One region of the Ensifer sp. Root954 genome, then DNA from elsewhere that is predicted to be linked to it. Evidence: riboswitches for the same ligand, from Rfam matches in the RefSeq annotation. Region 1 holds a riboswitch; the other holds the start of a gene.

The links. Region 1 has a riboswitch for FMN ahead of ASE71_RS17440 (DMT family transporter). Riboswitches for the same ligand answer to the same signal wherever they lie in the genome.
Region 2: another riboswitch for FMN. It lies ahead of ASE71_RS19830 (6,7-dimethyl-8-ribityllumazine synthase); the one in region 1 lies ahead of ASE71_RS17440 (DMT family transporter).

Annotation. Positions count from the first base shown of each region.
Region 1 covers NZ_LMJM01000023.1:699,750-703,152, forward strand. The annotation lists gene lon (endopeptidase La) at 1-757, shown strand, start outside; gene hupB (DNA-binding protein HupB) at 978-1,253, shown strand; FMN riboswitch at 1,378-1,560, shown strand; gene ASE71_RS17440 (DMT family transporter) at 1,648-2,562, shown strand; gene ASE71_RS17445 (esterase-like activity of phytase family protein) at 2,630-3,403, shown strand, end outside.
Region 2 covers NZ_LMJM01000025.1:118,462-121,864, reverse strand. The annotation lists gene ASE71_RS19840 (ABC transporter permease) at 1-739, shown strand, start outside; gene ASE71_RS19835 (ABC transporter ATP-binding protein) at 751-1,812, shown strand; FMN riboswitch at 1,936-2,085, shown strand; gene ASE71_RS19830 (6,7-dimethyl-8-ribityllumazine synthase) at 2,179-2,652, shown strand; gene ASE71_RS19825 (low temperature requirement protein A) at 3,027-3,403, opposite strand, start outside.

The sequences.
Region 1 (3,403 bases):
CCGCAAGGCCGTGACCGAGATCATCAAGGGCAAGGCCAAGAAGGTCGAAGTGAACGCTGCCAACATCAACGACTATCTGGGCGTTCCGCGCTTCCGCCACGGCGAAGCCGAACGTGACGATCAGATCGGTGTTGTCACCGGTCTCGCATGGACTGAGGTCGGCGGCGAGCTTCTGACGATCGAAGGCGTCATGATGCCCGGCAAGGGCCGCATGACCGTCACCGGCAACCTGCGCGACGTGATGAAGGAATCGATTTCCGCGGCGGCTTCTTATGTCCGCTCGCGCGCAATCGACTTCGGCATCGAACCGCCGCTGTTCGACAAGCGTGACATCCACGTGCACGTACCGGAAGGTGCGACGCCGAAGGATGGCCCGTCGGCCGGCGTCGCGATGGCAACCACGATCGTGTCGATCATGACCGGCATCCCGATCTCCAAGGATGTCGCAATGACCGGCGAGATCACGCTGCGCGGCCGCGTGCTGCCGATCGGCGGTCTGAAGGAGAAGCTGCTGGCAGCGCTGCGGGGCGGCATCAAGAAGGTGCTGATCCCGGAAGAGAACGCCAAGGATCTCGCCGAGATCCCGGACAACGTGAAGAACGCGCTCGAAATCATCCCGGTTTCGCGGGTGGGCGAGGTGCTCGAACACGCTCTGGTGCGCATGCCGGAACCGATCGATTGGGACCCGGCAAACGAGCCGGCAACCGTAGCACCGGTTGATTCGCAGGACGAAGCAGGCTCCTCCGTCGCCCACTGACGGGCGCTTGAAAATGGGTGCAGCCGGCTCGCGCGGCGCTCATTTTGCAGAAAAATTGGGAAGACCGGCCATTGGCCGGTCTTTTTTGTTGTAAAAGCGCCCTGCAAGCCTTGCATTCCAAGGGATTAGGCGCAATTGGGAAAGGCAAGACGCGGGCGAAGCGCAAGCCGCCGCGCCTTAAAACACAGTCGTTTCGAACCAATCTGAAAGGGGTGGAAACATGAACAAAAATGAGCTCGTGTCTGCCGTTGCTGAGAAGGCCGGACTTTCCAAGACCGACGCATCTTCTGCAGTTGATGCAGTTTTCGAGACCATCCAGGCTGAGCTGAAGAACGGCGGCGACATTCGCCTGGTCGGCTTCGGCAACTTCTCGGTTTCGCGCCGCGAAGCCTCGAAGGGCCGTAACCCGTCCACGGGTGCGGAAGTTGACATCCCGGCACGCAACGTGCCGAAGTTCACGGCCGGCAAGGGCCTGAAGGATGCCGTCAACGGCTGATGAGATTTGCTTGGCGGCCGGACACGAGGCCGGCAGTCCAGGTATTCGAGGGTTCGGCGCAAGCCGGACCCTTTCGCATTTTGGGGGCAGCCCTTGCGGGTGTCCGTCATTTGCTCTAGGGCTTGCCCATTCTCAGGGCGGGGTGAAAGTCCCCACCGGCGGTAAGGGCATGACAGCGCGGCGTCTTGGAGACGCGCGAAGGTGGCCCAAGCCCGCGAGCGCCTTTCCTCGATTTTTGGGGAGAGGGTCAGCAGATCCGGTGCAACTCCGGAGCCGACGGTCATAGTCCGGATGAAAGAGAATGGTCGCTGGCACGAAGGGCAGGGATGCCCGGCGTCGTGCCGTGCGCTCATGCGTCCTGATTTGTGTTTGGTCCGCTTTCAGGGTGCATGACATGAATCAGACTTCCCTCGGCTTTTCCTCCTCGCGCGCCATGGCCGGAGCCGGCTTCATGGTGTTGGCCGGGATCGCTTTCGCCGGCCTCAATGTCGTCACCCAATGGCTGACGATGAAGCTCGGTTTTCCAGCCACCGCCATGGCGTTCTGGCAATATGCCTTCGCCTTCCTCTTCTCACTGCCGTTTCTGCGACGCGTCGGGCTGTCGGCCATGCGCACCGACTATCCCTGGCGTCACGTCGCGCGCGTGGTGTTGGCCGCCTTCGGTGTGGGGGCCTGGGTCTCCGGTCTGGCGCACGTGCCGATCTGGCAGGCGATCGCGCTGGTCATGACCTCGCCGTTCTTCATCATCCTCGGCGCCCGCCTGTTTCTCGGCGAACGCGTCGGCGCGGCGCGTTGGGCCGCAACCGCGGTCGGTTTCGCCGGGGCGATGATTATTCTCGAACCGTGGTCGGACAGCTTCAGCTGGGCCGCCCTTTTGCCGATCCTGTCGGCGCTGTTGTGGGGCGCTTCGTCGCTCATCACCAAGAGCCTCACAAGTCTCGAGCGCCCCGAAACGATCACCGTATGGCTGCTTGTGCTTCTGACGCCGATCAACGGCGCCATCGCGCTTTCGGCCGGCTTCACCATGCCGGATGGGACAGCACTCGGCTTCCTGCTGCTCGCCGGGATACTGACCGTAGTCGCACAATATCTGCTGACGCTCGCCTATACTGTTGCCGACGCTGCCTACGTGCAGCCCTTCGACGATCTGAAGCTGCCGCTTAACGTCTTTGCGGGCTGGCTGGTCTTCGGTTACGCGCCGACAGGATATCTTTGGGTCGGCGCAGTGCTGATCCTTGGCGCCTCGCTGTTCATCATGCGCAACGAGATGCGGCGCGAGCGCGCCGCGCCTGCAACCGGAACGGTGTAAAACCCAAGCGTTGTCATTCGGCTGTCATCGGCATCGCGCAGAACCCCCATGTTTTCAGTGTTCGCACATGGGGGATTTCATGACCATCACTTCGCGCGTGACCGCGCTTGCGGCCGTTCTTCTTGCATCCGCAGCATTTCCTGCGGCGGCCGAGCCCGTCTTCAACCGCATTGCATCCTTTGCTGTTGCCGATAACCTGCCGGAAGGCGATGCGCGCAAGGCGCTGACATCTGCCGAAATCATCACGGCCAGCGAAGACGGCAACACGCTTGTCTATTCCGACAGCCCCGGCAAGCGCGTCGGCCTGATCGACATCACCGATGCCAAGGCGCCGAAGGCAGCCGGCACGGTCTCTTTTGACGGCGAGCCGACCTCGGTCACCATCGCCGGTGCAAAGGCACTCGTCGCGGTCAACACGCGCGAAAGCTTCGTCAAGCCTTCGGGGCTTCTTGCGATCGTCGATCTGGCCTCGAAGAAAGTCGATGCGACCTGCGATCTCGGCGGCCAGCCGGATTCGATCGCCGTCAACAAGGACCGCACGCTGGCGGCCATCGCCATCGAGAACGAGCGCGATGAAGAGCTGAACGACGGCAAGATCCCGCAGATGCCGGCCGGCGACCTCGTCATCTTGTCTTTGAAGGATGGTGTTGCCGATTGCGGTTCGCTGAAGCGCGTGACGCTGACCGGTCTTGCCGAAATCGCCGGTGAAGACCCGGAGCCGGAATTCGTTTCCTTCAACGGCAAGGACGAGATCGCGCTGACGCTGCAGGAGAACAACCACATCGTCATCATCGACGGCAAGACGGGAACGGTGAAGACGCATTTCTCTGCCGGCACGGTC
Region 2 (3,403 bases), on a different contig from region 1:
CTATTTCACCCTGCCGCTCATCGGCATGACCAACTTCTCCTTGAAGATGCGCCGCGGCGAATACTCCTTCGACGCTTACCAGAAGGTCTTCGCCGACCCGCGTTTCCAGGAGACCTTCACCTACTCGGTGCTGCAGGCCTTGTTCACCATCCTCTTCGGTGTTCTGCTCGTCGTGCCGACAGCCTACTGGGTCCGCCTCAAGCTGCCGCGGCTGCGCCCCGTCATCGAGTTCATCACGCTGCTGCCGCTGGTCATCCCAGCGATCGTCATCGTCTTCGGGTACATCCGGCTCTACAACACCTCGAGCTGGCTGCCGTTGACGGGCTCGCTCACCGGCACCAACATCCTCCTGATGTTCGGCTATGCGACGCTTGCGCTACCCTACATGTACCGCGCAGTCGACACGGGCCTTCGCACCATCGACGTCGCCACCTTGACCGAGGCCGCCCAAAGCCTCGGCGCCGGATGGACGACGATCCTTGCCAAGATCATTCTGCCGAACGTGCTCGTCGCCGTGCTCTCGGGCGCCTTCCTGACCTTTGCCATCGTCATCGGCGAGTTCACCATGGCGGCCTTGCTCAACCGCCCGGCTTTCGGCCCCTACATGCAGCTCCTGGGCGCCAACCGCGCCTATGAACCGGCCGCACTCGCCGTCATTGCATTCGGCATCACCTGGGGCTGCCTCGGCCTCATCCAGCTCGTCTCGCGCTTTCAAAAAAGCGCGCCTCCTAAGGCCTGAGGACCGCACCCATGAGTTTCCTGTCACTCACCAGCATCAAGAAGTCCTTCGGCCCGGTTCACGTCGTGCACGATTTCAACATGGACATCGAAAAGGGCGAGTTCGTCTCGTTCCTCGGACCATCGGGCTGCGGCAAGACCACGGTCCTGCGCATGATCGCCGGCTTCGAAAGCCCGACCAGCGGCAAGATCGTCATCAACGGCCGCGACCAGAACTCGCTGAAGCCCAACCAGCGCAACATCGGCATGGTGTTCCAGGCCTATGCGCTGTTTCCCAACATGAACGTGCATGACAACGTCGCCTTCGGCCTCAAGGTCGCAGGTACAGACAAGTCGGAGATCGACGCGAGGGTGAAGCAGATGCTCGGGCTGATCAAGCTCGAGCACCTGGCGGACCGCTTCCCCTACCAGCTCTCCGGCGGCCAGCAGCAGCGCGTTGCGCTTGCCCGCGCCATTGCGGTCAAGCCGCAGGTGCTGCTGCTCGACGAGCCGCTGTCGGCGCTCGACGCCAAGATCCGCGTGTCGCTGCGCGAGGAAATCCGGCAGATCCAGCAACAGCTCGGCATCACCACCGTGTTCGTGACCCATGACCAGGAAGAAGCGCTGTCGATCTCCGATCGCATCGTCGTCATGAATGCCGGCCGCGCCGACCAGATCGGCACCCCCTTCGAGATCTACAACACGCCGTCAACGCGTTTCGTCGCCTCCTTCGTCGGCACGCTCAGCATCATCGAAGGCAAGGTCGCGGACCCGGCCGCGGGTGCCGTCACGATCGGCAACCAGCAGATCGCGCTGAAGGATCCGATTGCCGGCATGAAGGGCGGCGACAGCATATCGCTGGCGCTTCGTCCCGAAGCGGGCTCGATCGCCGAGGGCGCCACGGGCGACACGTCGCTCGCCGGCGAGGTCGTCTCGACGAGCTTCCTCGGCTCGGTCATCCGCACGCGCCTTCGCGTCGGCGGCGACGTCATCTCCTTCGACATGTTCAACAATCCGGGTGTGGCCCCGCCGGTTTCCGGCGACAACGTCACACTGCGCTTTGCCGCCAAGGACCTCTTGGTCATCCGCGAGTAAGCGGATTGGAAGCCATCGGAACGATTTCTTCCGATGGCTCCAAACACTGGAAAAATCTGTCGTGATTTCCGGCATTTTCGTCGCACCGTGCGTTTGACCGCGCGCGGTCGCGCTATATAGTCGCGTTGTTCTCAGGGCGGGGTGAAATTCCCCACCGGCGGTAGCGGCCGAAAGGCCGAAGCCCGCGAGCGCCTCAGGGTTTCACCCTGAGGGTCAGCAGATCCGGTCAGATTCCGGAGCCGACGGTCACAGTCCGGATGGAAGAGAGCAAGCAGCAACGTGGGTCCCCGCGACGGGACCTCGCGCGCATGCATGTTCGCCCGACGGGATCATTGGAAAACGCCAAACCCTGAAAGGCTTGAGACCATGACCATTCTTTCCCACCCCGCCGCCAAGATCGCGATCGTTCGTGCCCGCTGGCATGCCGATATCGTCGACCGCTGCGTCGATGCCTTCGTCACGCAATGGACGAAGCTTGGCGGCTCGGCAGCCGACGTCGAGATCTTCGACGTGCCCGGCGCGCTCGAAATCCCGCTGCATGCGCAGACGCTGGCCAAGACCGGCCGCTATGCCGCGATCCTCGGCACCGCCTTCGTCGTCGACGGCGGCATCTACCGCCACGATTTCGTCGCCGGCACCGTGCTCGACGGCATGATGCGCGTGCAACTCGACACCAATGTGCCGGTGCTTTCCGCCGTACTGACGCCGCACAATTTCCAGGAAAGCGAACCGCTGATCGCCTTCTTCCGCGAGCACTTCGTTACCAAGGGTACGGAGGCGGCCAACGCCTGCGCCCAGATCCTCGATGCCCGCGCCAAGCTGGCGCTCGTCAACGCCTGATCGGCGAGATGCGGTTGAGGTTGGCTCGCCCCTCATCCGCCCGGTGAAGGCTTGCCCCTCATCCGCCCGGTGAGGGGAATGCCCCTCATCCGGCCTGCCGGCCACCTTCTCCCCGCGGGCGGGGAGAAGGACACAAGCGGCACCCTTGTCGCGCAAACTCTCTCCCCGGGGCTACCGAGAACGGCCTTCCACCCGGGTCCATCACAAACTCCGAGGCAGTTCTCGTTCCCTCTCCCCGCCTGCGGGGAGAAGGCTAGCGTGAGGGGGCAGCGGCAGGGGCGAACAGCGCCGAACGCTGCGCTTGAATCAACCTCTGAACCACCTGAATCGGCTCACCAGCTTGAGCCGGCAACGCGCTGTTTCGACTCGCAAAATCAATGCGCAGCCTCGTTCTTGCGCAGGCTGCGATCCAGTGCCGCCACGCGGTGCCGGTGCCCCGCCACCTCGTAGCCGACGATGGTGACGACGGGCGCGAGCATCAGGATGATCAGGCACTTGGCCATGTCGAGCCCGGCCATGGCCGCGACCACTGACGCGGCCAGCACCACTGCCGTGCCCGCGAGCAGCCAGAGATGCAACTGCTCCACCTGCTGCATAAGATAGGCGTACATCGCATAGAGCAGCCCGATGTAGCACGCGACGGGCACCGCAACGGTCAGCACCGTTGCGACCGAGCCGATATGCGCCTTGTGCTCGATGTAATAGGCCGCCACATGCAGGCCGGCGCCAGTCGCGACGATCGAGGCGAAGA